One region of the Pseudomonas sp. LBUM1668 genome, then DNA from elsewhere that is predicted to be linked to it. Evidence: riboswitches for the same ligand, from Rfam matches in the RefSeq annotation. Region 1 holds a riboswitch; each other region holds the start of a gene.
The links. Region 1 has a riboswitch for cobalamin ahead of cobO (cob(I)yrinic acid a,c-diamide adenosyltransferase). Riboswitches for the same ligand answer to the same signal wherever they lie in the genome.
Positions count from the first base shown of each region.

Region 2: another riboswitch for cobalamin. It lies ahead of ACA061_RS12075 (TonB-dependent receptor plug domain-containing protein); the one in region 1 lies ahead of cobO (cob(I)yrinic acid a,c-diamide adenosyltransferase).
Region 3: another riboswitch for cobalamin. It lies ahead of cobW (cobalamin biosynthesis protein CobW); the one in region 1 lies ahead of cobO (cob(I)yrinic acid a,c-diamide adenosyltransferase).

Region 1 covers NZ_CP166787.1:1,756,208-1,762,570, reverse strand. The annotation lists gene cbiB (adenosylcobinamide-phosphate synthase CbiB) at 1-418, opposite strand, end outside; gene bluB (5,6-dimethylbenzimidazole synthase) at 415-1,065, opposite strand; gene ACA061_RS07905 (cobyrinic acid a,c-diamide synthase CobB) at 1,062-2,525, opposite strand; gene cobO (cob(I)yrinic acid a,c-diamide adenosyltransferase) at 2,522-3,133, opposite strand; cobalamin riboswitch at 3,215-3,440, opposite strand; gene ACA061_RS07895 (hypothetical protein) at 3,604-4,188, shown strand; gene ACA061_RS07890 (PQQ-dependent sugar dehydrogenase) at 4,255-5,568, shown strand; gene ACA061_RS07885 (C40 family peptidase) at 5,704-6,240, opposite strand.
Region 2 covers NZ_CP166787.1:2,666,665-2,673,027, forward strand. The annotation lists gene ACA061_RS12055 (HhH-GDP family DNA glycosylase) at 77-514, shown strand; gene ACA061_RS12060 (PLDc N-terminal domain-containing protein) at 511-726, opposite strand; gene ACA061_RS12065 (ABC transporter substrate-binding protein) at 775-1,701, opposite strand; gene ACA061_RS12070 ((2Fe-2S) ferredoxin domain-containing protein) at 1,698-2,057, opposite strand; gene ACA061_RS12075 (TonB-dependent receptor plug domain-containing protein) at 2,057-3,994, opposite strand; cobalamin riboswitch at 4,088-4,293, opposite strand; gene ACA061_RS12080 (LysR family transcriptional regulator) at 4,346-5,236, opposite strand; gene ACA061_RS12085 (zinc-binding alcohol dehydrogenase family protein) at 5,347-6,354, shown strand.
Region 3 covers NZ_CP166787.1:3,306,534-3,312,896, forward strand. The annotation lists gene cobN (cobaltochelatase subunit CobN) at 1-1,448, opposite strand, end outside; gene cobW (cobalamin biosynthesis protein CobW) at 1,452-2,522, opposite strand; cobalamin riboswitch at 2,624-2,834, opposite strand; cobalamin riboswitch at 3,730-3,951, shown strand; gene ACA061_RS14810 (CbtB domain-containing protein) at 4,073-4,270, shown strand; gene ACA061_RS14815 (CbtA family protein) at 4,282-4,983, shown strand; gene ACA061_RS14820 (cobalamin biosynthesis protein) at 4,980-5,393, shown strand; gene cobM (precorrin-4 C(11)-methyltransferase) at 5,473-6,219, shown strand.

The sequences.
Region 1 (6,363 bases):
CCGACTCGGTGGCGGCACGGGCAACCGCCGTGCTGTCGAGTTCGCTGGTCTGGCGGCTGACCAGATAGCCGACACGCTTGCGCGCCTCATCCAGATCATCGGCGCGCAACGCCTTGGCCACGGGCTCGACATGCTCGCCGAGGCTGCGCATGCCGAGAGCGCAATACAGCGCGAGAATCTCGACGATCCAGCCAACATACGGCGCCCAGGAAAATGCGGTGGCGAGCAACGTCAGCGGCAGCACCGCGATCACCCACGCGGTGACGCCATGACTGCGCCAGCCGCGCCCCCCGGCGTTGAAACGTTGCTCGATGCGCCCGGCAAAATTGCCGAACGCCACCAGCGGATGCCAGCGTTTCGGTTCACCCAGCAGCGCATCCAGCGCAACCGCGGCGACACTCAACAACGCCACACTCATTGACTCACTCCCCAATAATTTTCGTACAGCAACTCATTGAGCGGACGCGCCTGCGCCCACCCTTCGAGTACCAGCATCGGCGCCGGATAGAATTCCTTGACCGGGCCCAGGCACAAAACGGCCAGAGGTTTGGCGCCTTCCGGCAGTTTCAACAGATCGGCCAGCGCCTGCGGCTCGAACAGCGAGACCCAGCCCATGCCCAGACCTTCGGCGCGGGACGCCAGCCACAGGTTCTGGATCGCACAGGACAGCGAGGCCATGTCCATTTCCGGCAACGTGCGGCGACCGAAGATGTGTTTTTCGCGATCGTCCATCAACGCGGCGACCAATACTTCGGCGCAATCATTGATGCCTTCGACCTTGAGGGTCATGAACTCATCACTGCGTTCGCCGAGGGCTTCGGCGGTGCGGATACGTTCTTCTTCAACGAGGTTCTGGATTTGCCCGCGCAGGGCTCGGTCGCTGATACGAATAAAGCGCCACGGCTGCATCAGGCCGACGCTCGGGGCCTGATGCGCGGCTTCGAGCAGGCGGCGCAGCAGCTCGGGCGCGACGGTGCCACCGGTGAAGTGGCGCATGTCGCGGCGTTCGGCGATGGCTTTGTAGACCGCTGCGCGTTCGGCTTCGGAGAATGCGTTGTCTGTCATGGCCCCATCGCTGGCAAGCCAGCTCCCACAGGGGATCGGGTTTCTTCAGGCATTCCACCGCTCCCTTTTGGAGCTGGCTTGCCAGTTACCCCATGGGATTGCGATTCTTCAGGCACTACACCGCCCACTGTGGGAGCTGGCTTGCCAGCGATGGCGGCCTCAAGTTGAGGCGCAAACAGTGCAGCGATAGCCTCAGGATTCGACGGAAAATAAAAGTGCACATAAGAAGCCGTCATCCGCCCTTCCCTGTAAACCGCCTCAGCCCCACGCCCGCCATTCGGACTCAGCCCGCGAGCAATCGGGGTCAATTCAGTCGTCGTCAGGGAGTGATGATACGTGTGCCCGCGCAGCGAGCCCTCCGGCAGATCAACCGCTTGCAGCGCCAACGCCGCCAGACGCTTTTGCATGACCGCATCGCCCTTAAGCAAACCGACCAGTTCGGCGCAGGTGCCTTCAACGTCAGTCAGCGAATCAAGCAGATAAAGCATGCCGCCACACTCGGCCAGCAATGGTTTGCCCGCCGCATGGTGCGCGCGGATCGCGTCGAGCATCGCAGTGTTCTGCGACAACGCCACGTGGTGCAATTCCGGGTAGCCGCCCGGCAGATACAGACTGTCCGCCTCAGGCAATTGCGTGTCGCGGATCGGCGAGAAGAAGCTCAACTCGGCACCCATCGCCCGCAGCAAATCGAGGCTGGCGCCGTAGGTGAAGGCAAACGCCTCATCATGGGCGATAGCGATTCGCACACCTTGCAATAGCGGTTCGGCAGCGATCACTTCCGGCGCCGCGAACTCCACGGCCGGTGGCAGCGCTACCTCGCAACTGCTGGCAATCGCTTCGGCGGCGGCGTCGAGGCGAATATCCAGGTCGTTCAGTTCGCTGGCCTGCACCAGACCTAGATGACGGCTGGGCAACTCGATCCCGGTCTCGCGGGACAGCGCGCCGTACCAACGCAAACCCTCGGTGAGGCTGCCTTCAAGCAGTTGCGCGTGACGCAAAGTGCCGACGCGATTGGCCAGCACGCCCGCAAACGGCAAGTCCGGCTGATAACGCGCCAGGCCCAGCGCCAATGCGCCAAAGGTCTGCGCCATCGCGGTGCCGTCGATCACACCGAGTACCGGCACGCCGAAATGCCGCGCCAGGTCAGCGCTCGACGGTGTGCCGTCAAACAGGCCCATCACGCCTTCGATCAAAATCAGATCGGCTTCGGCGGCGGCTTCCCACAACAGACGACGACTTTCCTGCTCGCCGACCATCCACATGTCCAATTGATAAACCGGCGCTCCGCTGGCGCGCTCGAGAATCATTGGGTCGAGGAAATCCGGGCCGCACTTGAACACGCGCACCTTGCGCCCCTGATTGCGATGCAAACGAGCGAGCGCGGCGGTGACGGTGGTCTTGCCCTGACCGGAGGCCGGCGCGGCGATCAGTACCGCCGGGCAGTGACGTGGCTGATTCAAAGTTCGACGCCTTTCTGCGCTTTGATACCAGCCTGGAAGGCGTGTTTGAGCATGCCCATTTCGGTGACCGTGTCGCCCATCTCAATCATTTCCGGCTTGGCCCCGCGACCCGTGACGATCACGTGCTGCATCGGCGGACGCGCCTGCAAATCGCTCAGCACCTGATCGAGATCGAGGTAGCCGTGCTTGAGGGCGATGTTCAATTCATCGAGCACCACCAGACCGATCGACGGATCACGCAGCAACTCGCGCGACACCGCCCATGCAGCTTCGGCGGCGGCGATGTCGCGTTGGCGATCCTGGGTTTCCCAGGTGAAGCCCTCGCCCATCACATGAAAACGCACCTGCTCGGGAAAGCGGCGGAAGAACAGCTCTTCACCGGTGCTGTTACGGCCCTTGATGAACTGCACCACGCCGCACTGCATGCCGTGGCCCATTGCGCGGGCGAGCATGCCAAACGCCGAGCTGCTTTTGCCTTTGCCGTTGCCGGTCAGCACCAGCACCAGGCCGCACTCGTCGGGCGAGTTGGCGATGCGTTCATCGATCACGGCTTTTTTGCGCTGCATACGCGCCAGATGGCGTTCGTCACGCTCGGGGGAATCAGTCATGGGGGAGCTCTCCGTTGAGGCTGGATAACGGCGGGCAGGCACAAGAATAGACGGCAAAAAGCCTGGCATCGCCCACCGTGATGCCGCTGGATGGATCAGGCCGGTCTCCGGGCTCATGAGCGGCGTTCGCCTGACTGCGCGCCTTCCCGCTGTTAAGCAGTGGCACAAGACGCAGTTTTCACTCATTTACCGTTGCGGGGGCAGCGCCGGGATCGTGGTTGTTCTTCGCTTGAAGACAACCCTCACCGGCTTCCCTGTTTCACTCTGTCGACGCAGGTCACAGAGCACCTGAAACAAGCCGCGAAGGTTAGAGGGTTGGGGGTGGAGCGTCAATTAAAGAGGGGGTCATCGGGCGAATAACTGCCGCCGATCAATTATCCGACGCCAATCTTGTGCCACGCTGAAACAAATGATATCAAAGAGCCATGCTTTTGCCGCAAAAGCACACCACAACAATAAGGATGATTACGATGCAAGGCATGATCATCAGCAATCCGCGCCTGGAATTCCTGCGCCCGGTGCTAGAACGCTGGTTTGACTGTATCGACCGCTACAACGCCGTGCGCGGCGACAGTGACACGCCCTACTGGCATGACGAGAAAGCCAATCTCGGATTGCTCTGTGCGGCCGCCTGGATGGCGGAGTTGGTGACGTTGCGCGACACCGCCACCCGCAAGCAGAACGAGGAAGGCGAGCGCAACGCCCGCGCCGATCTGTTCCTGGCGGGTGCCGAAGACCGCGCTTTTATCCAGGCCACGCAACGCTGGCCACGCGTCAACAACCTCAACCTGACTCAACCCCTGCTGGATATCACCAACGACGCCAAACGCCTCAGCTACGCCAGCGACCTCAAACTCGGCTGCCTGTTTGTCGCCCCGCAAAAAGCCCAGCACAGCGCCAGCCCGGAAGAATTGCAGGACATGGTCGACGACCTGCAAAAGGAACACACCTGCGCCGTCGCCTGGTATTTCCCCTACGCCTATCGCAAATTGCGCAATGAAGCCGGCAACTATCACCCGGGCATTGCCGTGCTGTTCAAAGAAGCCCGCGGCTGAGCAGTTGAACCATCGGGCTTGCGCGCTCCTCTATGACTAGGAATGCATTCATAGGGAAGATCAGCAATGCGCAAGCCCCAGCTCGTTTTCGTCATCGCCCTCGCCGGAGGGCTCGCCGCCTGTGGTGAATCGTCCAGCCTGCAGGTCATCGACGGCACCGGCCCGTCACCGAAACTGCCCGAACCTAACAAAACCCTGATCCCGACGGTGAATATCGCCCCGGCGGTCGGCTGGCCCGCGGGCGGTAAACCGACCGCTGCGGCAGGCACACAAGTCGCCGCGTTTGCCGAAGGCCTCGATCATCCGCGCTGGCTCTATGTGTTGCCCAATGGCGATGTACTGGTAGCAGAAACCAACGCACCGCCCAAACCTGATGACAGCAAAGGCGTGCGCGGCTGGGTCATGGAAAAAGTCATGGGCAAGGCCGGCGCCGGCGTACCAAGCCCCAATCGCATTACTCTACTGCGCGATGCCGACCATGATGGCGTGGCCGAAACGCGCACGGTATTCCTGCAGAATCTCAATTCACCGTTCGGTATGACACTGGTCGGCAACGACCTGTACGTCGCCGACACCGATCGCCTGCTGCGCTTCAACTACGAACCCGGCGCGACCGAAATCAAGACGCAGCCGATCAAGGTTGTCGATCTGCCTGGCGGCACGCTCAACCATCACTGGACCAAGAACGTCATCGCCAGCAAGGACGGCAGCAAGCTGTACGTCACAGTCGGCTCGAACAGTAATGTCGGCGAAAACGGTCTGGATAAAGAGGAAGGCCGCGCAGCGATCTGGGAAGTGGACCGCGCAACCGGCAATCACCGCATCTTCGCATCGGGCATCCGCAACCCCAACGGCCTCGCGTGGGAGCCCACCAGTGGCGCGTTGTGGACCGCGGTCAACGAGCGCGACGAAATCGGCAGCGATCTGGTGCCGGACTACATCACCTCGGTCAAGGACGGTGGCTTCTATGGTTGGCCGTTCAGTTATTACGGCCAGCACGTCGATGTGCGCGTCGAACCGCAGAACCCCGACCTGGTCGCCAAAGCCATTGCGCCGGACTACGCCGTTGGCCCGCACACCGCTTCGCTGGGTCTGACGTTCGCCGAGGGCAACAAGCTGCCAGCGCAATTCAAGGAAGGCGCATTCATCGGCCAGCACGGCTCCTGGAACCGCAAGCCGCACAGTGGTTATAAAGTGATTTTCGTACCCTTCGCGGCAGGCAAACCGACGGGCCAGCCGGTGGATGTGCTGAGCGGTTTCCTCGACAAGGACGAGAACGCACTGGGTCGCCCGGTGGGCGTGGTGATCGACCAGCAAGGTGACTTGCTGGTGGCTGATGATGTGGGGAACAAGGTGTGGCGGGTGTCTTCAGCGAAGTAAATACACTAACGCTGCACACATCACCTGTGGGAGCGGGCTTGCCCGCGATGAGGCCTCTTCAGCCAGAGCATTCTTTGACTGATCCACCGCCATCGCGGGCAAGCCCGCTCCCACAGGGATCAGCGTCGACCTCAATTACGGGTTACGCGCCAGATGCTCCGGCTGCAACACCCGCTTCGCACTCAGATAAGCCTTCTGCCAATAAGCCTTGGACAGGCTGTCGAGCTTCACCGTGCCGCCGGTTGCCGGCGCATGTACGAAGCGCCCTTCCCCGACATAAATCCCCGCATGACTGACCTGCGAACCGCCATTGGTGGCGAAGAAGATCAGATCACCTGTCTGCAAACCTTCCTTACCCACATTCGGCGCCTGCATGACGATCAGGTCGCGCGTGGTTCTTGGCAGCAAAATACCCGCCGCATCACGGTAAACAAAACCGATCAGCCCGCTGCAATCAAATCCCGAGTCCGGTGTATTGCCGCCCCAGCGATAAGGCGTGCCAACCAGACCGAGCGCGCGGAACAGCACGTCTTCAGCAGCGGGCGAGAATGATTGCGAGGGGCCGAATACCACCGGAGCGCGCACCACGGGTGCTGGTGGCGGCGTACGGCTGGCGCAGGCGCTGAGCAGCGCTGCGAAAAAGATCAATGTGAGGCGGGCCGACATGGTCATAAGCAGAACATCCTGATCTGGCTGCGGCTTTTTCTGCCGGAGGGACAGAAAACAAAACCGCCTGCGTCAGCACGCAGGCGGTTTGCCATCAATATAGATTCAGGATTCTAGCGGCTACGCGGC
Region 2 (6,363 bases), 910 kb from region 1:
AAGCTCTTGAGGAAGGTAAGGCATAGACCTCAGCAGTCCTTTGAAATTCTTTTTTACAATTTGGTGAGGCGGATTCATGGGTAAAACCATCTCGGCAGAAGATCTGGAGATCAGCTTTGGCGACGCGGCAGATGAGGTGGCGCTGTTCAAATGGTTGATCGCCAGTTTCCTGATGGGCAAACGCATACAGGCTGATATTGCTGCGCAAGCCTATCGGGTGATCGTCGAAAAGCGTCAGCGCGACACGCCGCGCAAGTTGGCGAACTGCAGCCATCGTGAATTGGTGGTGATGCTTGGCGAAGCGCATTACGTGAGGTACGACGAAACCACCGCTACGCGCCTTCTGGCGTTGGCACACAAGCTCAATGATGAATACGCAGGGAAGGTCGGCAATATCGTGGTCGAGAGTGCCGACCGCCAGGCGTTCGAGAAACACCTGGCGGAATTTGACGGGATCGGTCCGAAGACCGTCGAGATTTTTATGCGTGAAGCAGGGCCGGTACTTTTTGGTTAACGGCCAGGACGCGCGGCGGTGCTCGGGCTGATGTGTTTAGGGCCGGCGATTGCCCAGGCGATGAGCCCGAACAGCGGCACAAACACGATCAATACAATCCAGACCCCCTTGTTGTTCGATTTCCCCTCACTCTTGCGCACCCGATTGATGGCCCACAGTTCAATCAGTAGAAGAACTGCCGCCAGTACGATCCACACGGTTTCGATATGCATTGGCTACCTCCTGATGGTCTTTCTTAGGTGGCTTGAGGTTCGGCGGGTTCATTTATTTTTCTGCAGCGCCTGGAATTGCTGCGCCAGGTGCAGCGCGACACGGCCGCTGCCCACCGTCGGCAGCAGGTGGGTGAAGGGGATGTCGATCAGGCGATTCTCACGCACGGCGCGCAAGCGCGATAACACCGGATCATTTTGCAGCAGCTGACGTTTGCGCCAGGCCGGCGACCATTCGGCGTCGGCCAGCAAGATGACGTCGGGATCGCTGATCAGCAGGGTTTCGCGATCTATGGTCACGCGATACTGGTTGACCTCGGCGAATAGATTGCGCGCCCCGGCAGCAGCGAGCAGGGTGGTCACGAAGCCGCGCCCGCCCTCTGAATCCAGCCCGTTGACCTCGCTGTCCAGATAGAACACCGACAGCGGTTTTTCGCTGCCGATCAGTGCGCGGGCGCGGGCCAGATCGGCGTCCATGGCGGCGCTCAGTTGCTGCGCTTTTTGCTGTTTGTGCAGCAGCGCACCGAGGGTCAGCAGGTCATTGCGCACAAGCCCGAAATAATCCAGCGAATGCCCCGCGCAAGCGGACTCCAGTAAATAGGAGGCCACGCCGTTGCGCGCCAGACCCGAGCGTGATGTCACGCCATCGCCGAACGCCGTGGCAAAGCCGCCGACCACCAGATCCGGTTTCTGCGCGTACAGCACTTCGCTGGATGGATAGCGCGGCGCGATCACCGGAACCCCGGCGTACTCGGTCTTTCGACTCCCGGTATGGGTGTCGTCCAGATAGGCAACGCCAACTAACGTCGGGCCTGCATCCAGGGCGATCAGCAGATCAGCTGCGTGCTGATTGAGTGCGATGATGCGCGATGGCGGTAATTGTGCAGCGCTCCAGGTTTCGCCGCAGTTTCGATAATTGTCAGCGAGTGCCGGTGATGTGCAAAGCAGGGCCATCAGGCATAACCCAAGCGTTCTCATGCGCGCTCCTTGATCAGTAAATCCTCGACCATCTCACCACCGACCAGGTGCACCTCGACCAGCCGTTGCACGTCGGCGTCGCTGTGCACGCCATACCAGCAGGTCTCGGGATACACCGTCAGAATCGGCCCCAGATTGCACGGGAACTGACAATGCGTGCGCGTCAGCAACACGCCGCCCGGGGTTTCGATGCGGTTGTGCGCCAGCAGGTGCCGGCGCAGGGTTTTCCATAACTGCAAAGCGCCGCGCTGGGTGCAGCGCGGGCCGGTGCAGAGGAACACGTGGCGCGCATGTTCGGGAACGTGCGACCAGTCCGGGTGCGTGTCGATGCCGTCGACCGTTTTGAAGTCAGCCATCAGAAGCGGTACGTGTAGCGTACTTCTGAGGTGAACGGCCGTCCGAGGTTGTCAACGTTGCTGGCGCGGCTGGTGACGAAATCGCGGTCGAAGAGGTTCTCTACCAGCAGGCTGACGCGGTGTTGACGGGCATTGTCGAGGTAGCGATAAGCATCGGCATCGATCACTGAATAGTGACCGTACTCGACCTGTTTCGAGCTGGTCACATCGCGGATATAGCGGATCGCGCCGCCGGCACCCCACATGCGATTTTCCGACTCGAAGCCTATGCGCGAACGGGCGAAGAAGCTCGGGATGTCATTGATGGTCACGCCGCTGCGCGACTCGGTGAGGTTGCGGGTCATGTCCGCTTGCAGGCTCCATTGCGCGTTGATCGCCAGTTTCGCGTCAGCCTCGAAACCGCGCATGCGCACCTGGCCCTCGCCGTTGACCCAGTGGCTATCGTCGAGGGTGATCAGGTCGTCGATCTTGCGTTTGAACACGGTGACGCTGGCACTGAACGCGCGATCGAGCAGCAGGCCCTTGTAGTCGAGGCCCAGTTCGGCGTTGCGGCTTTTTTCCGGTTTAAGGTTGCGGTTGCCGATCTCGTCGCCCGGTTCGTTGACGAACAATTGCTCGGCGTTCGGCAGTTTGTAGGCGCTGCCGTACTGACCGCGCAGTGCCCAGTTGTCGTTGAGATCGTAGAGCGAAGTGAGCATGCCGACCGTGGCGCTGTCGCCGCCGCCCATGGCTTCGTGACGAAAGCCGACGCTCGGGTGCCAGTCGGGCAGGGCGTCGATTTGCGGACGCAACTGGGTGTAGATCGCGTGGGCTTCGGCCTTGTCGTTGTCGATGATCAGCACATCGTCCTGGCCTTTGAACCATTGGTTGTCGGTGCCGAACACCAGCACATGACCGCCGGACGATTCAGCCTTGCCTTCGGCCTGCACACCCCAATCGGTAAAGCCCCAATAGTCGTTGTGGTTGATGGCTTTGGTGGCGCCGCCCTCGACATTATTGATGCGCGTGTAGCGGGTGTCCCAATCGTTGATATGGCCTTTGACGAAGTAGCTCAGACGTTCATTGAGATTTTGCTCGAAGGTCGCTGTGGCGATCTGTTGCACGCGGTCGTTGGTGGTTTTGTGGTTATCGACCGGGCGGGCGAAATCGAGGTTGGCGTCGGCATATTGGTAGAACAACTCCAGCCGCGAGTCGTCGCCAAACGATTGAATCGCCTTGCCACCGAACGTGGTGACTTCATAAGCACGGTTTTTCTCGGTGACGTTTTTCATGTCGCGGTTGCGATACGGCTGGTAACCGTCGGAGACGTTGTGGCTGACATACGCCAGCAAGCCCAGATCGCCGAAACCGTTGCTGAAGATGTTCTCGAGCCGGGCATCGCCGGTGGTGCCGCCGAAGGTGTCGAGGCCCATGTTCACCTCGCCCGAGGCCTTTCGACGCTGCGGCGAACGGGTGACGATGTTGATCACCCCCGACACCGCTTGCGTGCCGAACAACAGGCTCTGCCCACCCTTGAGCACCTCGATACGTTCGATGGCGTTGGCCGGCAAGGTGTCCAGGTACAAGCCGCCGTACAAGCGGTTGTTCAAGCGCACGCCGTCTAGCAGGATCAGCGTATCGTCGTTGCGCCCGCCCAGCAGGGAATAAGTACCGTAGTCGAACGGGCCGTTTTTCGGGGCGACGTAGAGGCCGGGAATGAACATCTGCATGACGCGACTGACATCCGCCGCGGGGCCGGCGCGCTCGATCTGTTCGCGGCTGACGATGTCCACTTTGCTGCCGTAATGCGCCATGTCGGCGACGGTGGTGGACTCCACCGACGGTGCGGAAACGATTTGCTGATTGAGTTCCAGTGGCGCGTCGTCAGCCAGCAGCAGCGGACTGAACAGGCAACCGAATAACAGGGATGGAGCAGAGGTGTTGAAAGGTCGAATCATTGTCTTCTCGAAAGGATCTTCGCAGAAGAGCATGCAGGAGAAGGCATCGCGCACACGCCGACACCGGCCCATGCCCGCCCACCGCAGGATTTTGCCAAACAGATATTTCGGGCCGGTCTCCGGGCTCACGCGTATCGATGCTTTCACCTTCCCATGGCCGTCTGGCCACAGTGGTGTGTCGAAAGCATCACGCGCATACCGTTGCGGGGGCAGCACCGGACTTGTTCAAAAAGAACGTACCGGTTTCCCGTTTCACCCCATGCACGGCGGCATGGGACACCTGAAACTGGACGGCATCTGAACACTCGAATGACCGTTCGTCAACGCCGCAGCTATTATCGGACGCTCAGTTCAGCCCCGCTGTAGAGCGGCAAACTGGTTGCTCAACCACGCATACAGTTGCGATACCGCGGGGGAGATTTGTTTGCGATGCGGGCACACCAGACTCAACGGCGAGGCCTCTCCCGCAAAGTCCGGCAGCAGCACAAGCAGGCGTCCTGCGCTCACGTCAGCGCTGACATCCAGCCAGGATTTGTTGGCGATACCTTCACCGTCCAGTGCCCAGCGCCGAACCACATCGGCGTCGTCGCTGAACAGCGGGCCAGAGACTTGAATCGTCTGTCCGGCCAGGCACCATTTGTCGTAGACCCGACCATTCTGCAGGTAGAGCAGGCAAGGATGATTCAACAAGTCGTCCGGCGTTTTCGGTTGCCCGTGGCGTTGCACATAGGCTGGAGATGCGACCAGCACCCGGTTATTCCAAGGCGCGAGTGGCAGAGCCACGTAGTTGGCGTCTTCGTTGGTACCGTATCGAATGGCGACGTCCACCGGGTCGCGAAACAGATCGGCTTTCTGGTCCGACAGCACAAGGCGCAGTGTCAGTTCCGGATGCTGACGACGGAACATCGTTAACCAAGGCAGCAGAATATTGCGCCCCAGATCAGACGGCGCAGTGACTTGCAGCACGCCGCGCAGCGTGGCGTTTTCACCCCGCAGGTTTTCCTCGCCTTGCTTCAGGGCTTCGAGCACGGCGTGGGCGGTGGGCAGGTATTGCTCACCTTCGGCAGTCAAACGCAGGCTGCGGGTGGTTCGCGCAAACAGGCGCACATCCAGTTCGCGCTCCAGGCGTTTGATGGCGGCGGCGACCTGCCCCGGCAACAAATCGGCCTCCAGCGCCGCGGCGGTAAAGCTGCCCAGCGCTGCGCTGCGGGTGAACAGGGCGAGATCATCGATACGGATCATTTTCTCTTCTGTAGTGAAAGTGTTGGCGCATTCTGCAGGTTTTTCTTTCTCCGTGGGAAGCCGAAGATGGTGGCACGTGAATGCTTCAACCCTTCAGACAGCGAGCCCCCATGAAAGCCATCACATTTGTACAACACGCCCTGCCCATTGAAGATCCGCAATCCTTGCAAGACATCGAGATGGCTACGCCAGTGCCCGGTCCGCGTGATCTGCTGGTCGAGGTACGGGCCGTTTCAGTCAACCCGGTCGACACCAAGGTGCGCGCAGGCACTTTCACCAAAGAACCGAAAATTCTCGGTTGGGATGCGGCTGGCATCGTCCGCGAAGTCGGTTCGCAAGTGACGCTGTTTCAACCGGGCGACGAAGTGTTTTACGCCGGCTCGATTATTCGCAGCGGTAGCTACAGCGAATTGCATTTGGTGGATGAGCGGATTGTCGGGCACAAGCCGCGTTCGTTGAGTGCTGCCGAGGCGGCGGCACTGCCGTTAACGTCGATCACGGCGTGGGAATTATTGTTCGACCGTCTCGGTGTCGCCGAGGCCAGCGGGGAGGGCAAATGCCTGTTGATCACCGGCGCGGCAGGTGGCGTCGGTTCGATGCTGGTGCAACTGGCTCGCCAGTTGACCCGACTCACGGTGATTGGCACCGCCTCGCGCCCGGAGACCGCTGGTTGGGTGAAGCAGTTGGGCGCCCATCACGTCATCGATCACAGCCAGCCACTGCTCGCTCAGTTGCAGGCCCTCGGGATTGCCGAAGTCGATTACGTCGCCAGCCTGACCCACACCGAACAGCACTTTCTACAGTTGATCGACGTGCTGCGACCACAGGGGCGTCTAGCGGTGATTGATGATCCCGAGAGCCTTGATGTCATGCCGCTCAAGCGTAAGTCATTGTCGCTGCATTGGGAGTTGATGTTCACCCGTTCGCTGTACGAAACGGCGGACATGATCGAGCAGCATCACCTGCTGAGCCGGGTCTCTGACCTGATTGATCTGGGGGTTTTGCAGACCACCGTCGGCGAGCACTTCGGCGCGATCAACGCCGCCAACATGCGCCGGGCCCATGCGCTGGTCGAGAGCGGCAAAGCCCGGGGCAAGATCGTTCTCGAAGGTTTTTGATAATCGTCA
Region 3 (6,363 bases), 1.6 Mb from region 1:
TTTTGTGGCGGGCCCCAGCGTTCGATCACTGCCGCGCGATTGGCCTCGGGCAGTGCATTGAACATCGTCAGGTAATCGTCCATCGCCAGACTTTGCTGGCACGGGCGCAAATCAAGGGTGTCGAGATCATTGCTGACGCCACCGAGCAATTGCTGGATCAGCGCGGTGCCGCTGTCCGGCAACTCGGCCGTTACCGGATAACCCTCGGCCTGTAACGCGCGCAAGATGTTCAGCGCTGCCGCCGGCGTGTCGAGGCCGACACCGTTGCCGATGCGCCCGTCGCGAGTCGGGTAATTGGCGAGAATCAGCGCAATGCGTTTCTCGGCATTCGGCACCCGCGCCAGAGCGATCCAGCGTCGCGCCAGCTCGGCGACGAAATCCATGCGTTCGGGTTGCGCCCGATAGCAGACCACATCTGACTGACTGCGCTCGCTGCGCCAGGCCAGATCCTTGAAGCTGATCGGGCGGCTGATGATGCGTCCGTCGAGTTCCGGCAAGGCAATGTGCATTGCCAGATCCCGCGGGCCGAGGCCCTGCTCGCTGTCGCGCCAACCGGGCTCGTTGTCCTGAGCGCAGATCGCCTGAATCACCGGGATGTTGCGGCGAAACGGCCGCAAGTGCGGCGCTTCGGGACTCGACTGGGCAAAACCGGTGGTGTTGAGAATCACCCCCGCCTCGACTTCATCCAGCCAATCCTCGACCACCGACAGGCAGCCGGGTTCTTTCAGACTCGCCACCGCTAACGGCAAAGGGTTCAGCCCCGCCGCTTGCAAGCGCTGGCAGAAAACATCGATGAACGCGGTGTTCGCCGCTTGCAAATGCGAGCGGTAAAACAGCACCGCCGCCACCGGTTGATCGGGCCGCCAATCGGCCTGCCAGTCACTCAGTGCGGCGCTGGTTTTGTGCGGATGGTAAATCGCCGTGCGCGGCAGGGTTTGCGGTTCGCCCCACGGGTAATCGCGGGCGAGCCAACGGCTGGCCAGGCAATGAAAGAAATCCACGGCGTTGCCCATGCCGCCCTGACGCAGGAACTGCCAGAGCCGGTCACGATCTTCGGCGTTGACGGTGCTCAGGTCACTGAGTTCCGGATCGGGGCGATCATCACCCGGCACCAGAATCACCTGCACGCCACGCTCGGACAACTCAATCAAACGCTCGATGCCGTAGCGCCAATAAGCGATGCCGCCGTGCAGCGAGATCAGAATGACTTTGGCGTGGCGCAGCACTTCATCGACGTAGAGATCGACCGAAGCGTGATTCTGCACCTGCATGGGATTGGCCAGGCGCAGGCTCGGATAATCCTCGGGCAGTTGCTGCGCAGCTTCGGCGAGCAGCGCCAGGCTGGAATCGCCGCTGCACAGGATTACCAGTTCGGCCGGGGTTTGCCCCAGGTCCGCGATGTTGTCATCCGAGACGAAACCGCCGGGCTGGGTCCTGAGCAGGTGCATGGGTTAAACGCTGAGCGCAGCGCGCAGTTGCGCTTCGAGTTGCGCGGCGTCGAGCTCCTGACCGATCAACACCAGACGCGTGACGCGCGCTTCATCGGCGCCCCACTGACGGTCGAAATGCTTGTCGAAACGCGTGCCCACGCCTTGAATCAGCAAACGCATCGGCTTGTTCGGGATCGCCGCAAAGCCCTTCACACGCAGGATGCCGTGCTTGACCACCAGTTGCGTCAGCGCGTCGAGCAGCAGGCTTTCGTCGGCTTGCGGCAGTTCGATGGAGATCGAATCGAAGGCGTCGTGATCGTGGTCATCGTGATCGTCATCACCGTCGTGGTGATGGTCGTGATGGCTGTGACGGCTGTCTATGTGTTCTTCGGAACCGGCGCCAAGGCCGATCAGCACGTCCAGCGGCACACGACCACTGCTGGCTTCGATGATCTTCACCGCTGGCGGCAGTTCTTCGGCGACTTCAAGACGTACGCGCGCCAGGTCTTCAGGGCTGATCAGGTCAGATTTGTTAAGGATGACGAGGTCGGCGCTGGCCAGTTGGTCGGCGAAGAGCTCGTGCAGCGGCGATTCGTGATCCAGGTTCGGGTCGAGTTTGCGCTGGGCATCGACCTGATCCGGGAACGCGGCGAAGGTGCCAGCGGCCACGGCCGGGCTGTCGACCACGGTGATCACCGCGTCAACCGTGCAAGCGCTGCGGATTTCCGGCCACTGGAAGGCTTGTACCAGCGGTTTTGGCAAGGCCAGGCCAGAGGTTTCAATGAGGATGTGGTCGAGGTCACCGCGACGGGCAACAAGCTCGCGCATTACCGGGAAAAACTCTTCCTGCACCGTGCAGCACAGGCAGCCGTTGGCCAGCTCATAAACGCGGCCCACAGCTTCTTCTTCGGAGCAGCCGATGGTGCATTGCTTGAGGATTTCACCGTCGATGCCCAACTCGCCAAACTCGTTGACGATCACCGCGATACGGCGGCCCTGAGCGTTGTCGAGCATGTGCCGCAGCAATGTGGTTTTGCCCGAGCCGAGGAAGCCGGTGACGATGGTGACAGGGAGTTTGGCCAGTGTTTTCATCGGTATGCCCTTTGGCAAAGTGGCGGGCATACGGGACGAGAACCGGCACCGCGCGTGCGTGCCTGGAGAGTTCGCCACCGGATCACCCCGCCCGGTTGAAATTGAGAATCTGTGACGAGGCAGGTCTCCTGGCTGACGGTGTTCAGGCGCTGGGCCTGGATTCACTGCGCCTTCCCGCGGGCTCTGTGGATTGAGCTTGCAGTGGCGTGGCAGCGAACATCACCGTTCACAGTTGCGGGGGCAGCCGCGGCATTGACCGCGTTCCCTTCTTAGCTTCGGCAATGCCGAAGAACCTCGAAGGCGCAAGGCTACGCATGGTGTGGGGGCGGGTCAATGTTTGGATAGAGGGCATATCCGTTGCTGCGGTGATGGCTACTTAGGGTTCCGCCCTTACGGCGGGTCACCTTTTCCAAACGCCGAAAAGGTAACCCAAAAGGCTTTCCCCCGGCGTACGGCACTTCGCTGAGGCTCAGTGTTCCCTCGCTACGGTGTCCATTCGGGGGCATCGCCTACGGTTTGCTGCGCTGCACCTCCTCTCGATGTATGCGGCTTCGCCGCACGGCGCTACGCGCCTACCCCCCGAATGAACACCTTCGCTCGGCCTGCCGAAGGGGGCTAAGAGCAAGAGCAACATCAAAAGCCAGATCAAAAGCCAGATCAAAAGCCAGATCAAAAGCCAGATCAAAAGCCCCTCACCCTACCCGTCTTCCAGAGGGAGAGGGGACTGATCGAGGTGTTTGGGAGAAGTACACCGACGTGAAACACCGAGTCGAACACCGATTCCGAAAAGCCCAAAAGTCGGCCCCCCCTCTCCCTCGGTAGTGGGCTGGGACGAGGGCAAACCCAACACAAAACCAAAGCCAACCGCACGCTCCTCCCCCACTCAACACAATGAGCGTTAGCTCGAGTGCAGCTTTTGATCTTGATCCGCGGGCGACGTCGGGAGGCTGAGTGGAGGGATTCATCCGGGGAGGACATCGAAAGGAGGTGCAGCGAAGCAAACCGGAATCGATGCCCCGGATGGATTCCGGAGCGAAGGAACCCCGAGCTTTAGCGAGCGGGCCGGACGTAGGAGCAAGCCTTTTTGGTTACTTTTTCGGCGTCTGGAAAAAGTGACCCGCCGTAAGGGCGGAACCATAAGAAGCCACACCCGCAGCAACGGATAAGCCCCCAAAGCAAATTGACTAAAAACCCCACACCATGCTCTCCTACACAACTTGTTACGGGTGCCCTTCACAGGGTGAAACGGGAAACCGGTGAATCATGTGCTTTACTCAGAGCCATGTCAGTCCGGTGCTGCCCCCGCAACGGTAAGCGAGCGAAGCGTCAGATCCACTGTGCCATTGCGGCATGGGAAGGTGACGCTTGCAGGTCGGCCAGACGCCAACCCCTCGTGAGCCCGGAGACCGGCCCGCAACACACAGCGCGCAATTGGCGTGCTGAACATAACAAACCCGCGGTGGGCGGGCGCTGTTTGAACCTCTGCGTGCCCGCGCCGCAGGGGTTTTCATGCGCTCTTGTCCACCCCTGACATTCCAGAGGGACGCGCCATGTCGATCATCACCAGCACCGGCAGTAACACGGACAAAATCTCCAGCACCACCACCCTGAGCCAACGCCTGACCGCCGCTGTTTTCGCGTCGATCCTGGGTGCAAGCCTCGTCTATTTCGCCGGTTTCTCGCACATTGAAGCCGTGCACAATGCGGCTCACGATACCCGCCACAGCGCCGCGTTCCCGTGCCACTGAGACCTGCCGACATGATCAAGCGAATTGCGCAAACCGCAGGTTTCACCGGCCTGCTGGCCGCCCTGCTGCTCACGCTGCTGCAAAGTTTCTGGGTGTCGCCGCTGATTCTTCAAGCCGAAACCTATGAAAAATCCGAGCCTGTTGCCGCGGTTCACGAACACGCCGCCGGCACCGCTGCGCACACCCATGATGCCGAAGCCTGGGAGCCGGAAGACGGCTGGCAGCGCGTGCTTTCGACCACGGGTGGCAATCTGGTGGTGGCCGTGGGTTTTGCCTTGATGCTGGCCGGTCTCTACACCCTGCGCGCGCCGACCAAAACCTCGCAGGGTCTGCTGTGGGGGCTGGCCGGTTACGCGACGTTCGTCCTCGCACCGACCCTGGGCTTGCCGCCTGAACTGCCGGGCACTGCCGCGGCGGATCTGGCTTCGCGGCAGTTGTGGTGGATCAGCACTGCCGCTTCAACCGCTGCCGGTCTGGCGTTGATTGCGTTCAGCCGTCATTGGTTGATGAAAATCCTCGGTGTGGCCATCCTCGCTGTACCGCACGTGATCGGCGCACCGCAACCGGAAGTGCATTCGATGCTCGCGCCAGAAGCACTGGAAGCGCAGTTCAAAATCGCTTCGCAATTGACCAACGTAGCGTTCTGGCTGGCCTTGGGCCTGATCAGCGCCTGGTTGTTCCGCCGCAAGATCGATGGTCAATACCACGCATGACGACTGACAGCGCAGCGCCGACTTTCGTGGTCGGTCTGGGCTGCCAGCGCGGCTGCCCTGCGAGCACGCTGCGCGCGTTACTCGATCAAGCCTTGCAAGCCAATCGCATAGAACTGCATGCCGTGAAGGCTTTGGCCAGTATCGACTTGAAGCGCGATGAACCCGGCTTGCAGGAACTCGCGAATCAACTGGCCCTGCCGCTGCTGTATTTCAGCAGTGAAGAATTGGCCAGCTATGCACAGCGACTCAGCCACCATTCGCAGATTGCCTTCGAGCGCACCGGTTGTTATGGCGTAGCGGAAAGCGCCGCACTGGCACTCGCCGAACAGCTGATTCAGGCACCGGCAAAGCTGCTGATTTCCCGACAAAAATACGCTCAGGCAACGCTGGCATTGGCCGGCGCCGCGTAAATTCCCGATAATCCCCGCCATTCATCATGAGCAATCTTCATCTGAAGCGTTGCCGCGCCTATTTCCCAAGGATTCTACGATGACCGTTTACTTCATCGGCGCCGGCCCCGGCGACCCGGAATTGATCACCGTCAAAGGCCAGCGACTGATACGCAGTTGCCCGGTGATCATCTACGCAGGTTCGCTGGTACCCGCGGCGGTGCTCGAAGGTCATCAGGCAGAGACACTGGTCAACAGCGCTGAATTGCATCTGGAACAGATCATCGAGCTGATCAAAACCGCGCACGCCAAGGGCCAGGATGTGGCGCGGGTGCATTCGGGGGATCCGAGTCTCTATGGCGCGATTGGCGAGCAGATCCGCTATCTGCGTGAACTCGATATCCCGTTTGAAATCATCCCCGGAGTGACGGCGACCGCGGCATGCGCGGCGTTGTTGGGCGCAGAACTCACGCTGCCTGACGTATCGCAAAGCGTGATCCTGACCCGTTATGCCGACAAGACGGCAATGCCCGCCGGCGAAGAGCTGGGCAGTCTGGCGCAGCATGGCGCGACGATGGCGATTCATCTGGGGGTCAATCATCTGGAAAAGATCCTGACTGAACTGCTGCCGCATTACGGCGCGGATTGCCCGATCGCGGTGATTCATCGCGCGACATGGCCGGATCAGGACTGGGTGGTGGGAACGCTGGCGGATATCGCCGAGAAAGTCGCCGCCAAAGGGTTTCGGCGTACGGCGTTGATTCTGGTTGGGCGGGTCTTGGGGAGTGAGGTGTTCAGCGAGTCATCGCTGTACCGCGCCGGGCATGCGCATCTTTACAGACCCTGAAAATCAAAAGATCGCAGCCTTCGGCAGCTCCTACATTGGAATACATTTCCCTGTAGGAGCTGCCGAAGGCTGCGATCTTTTGATCTTGTACTCCAGACAACGCATTCATCACGGGAAAAATGCGTCGTCGCAATCGCAGTGAAC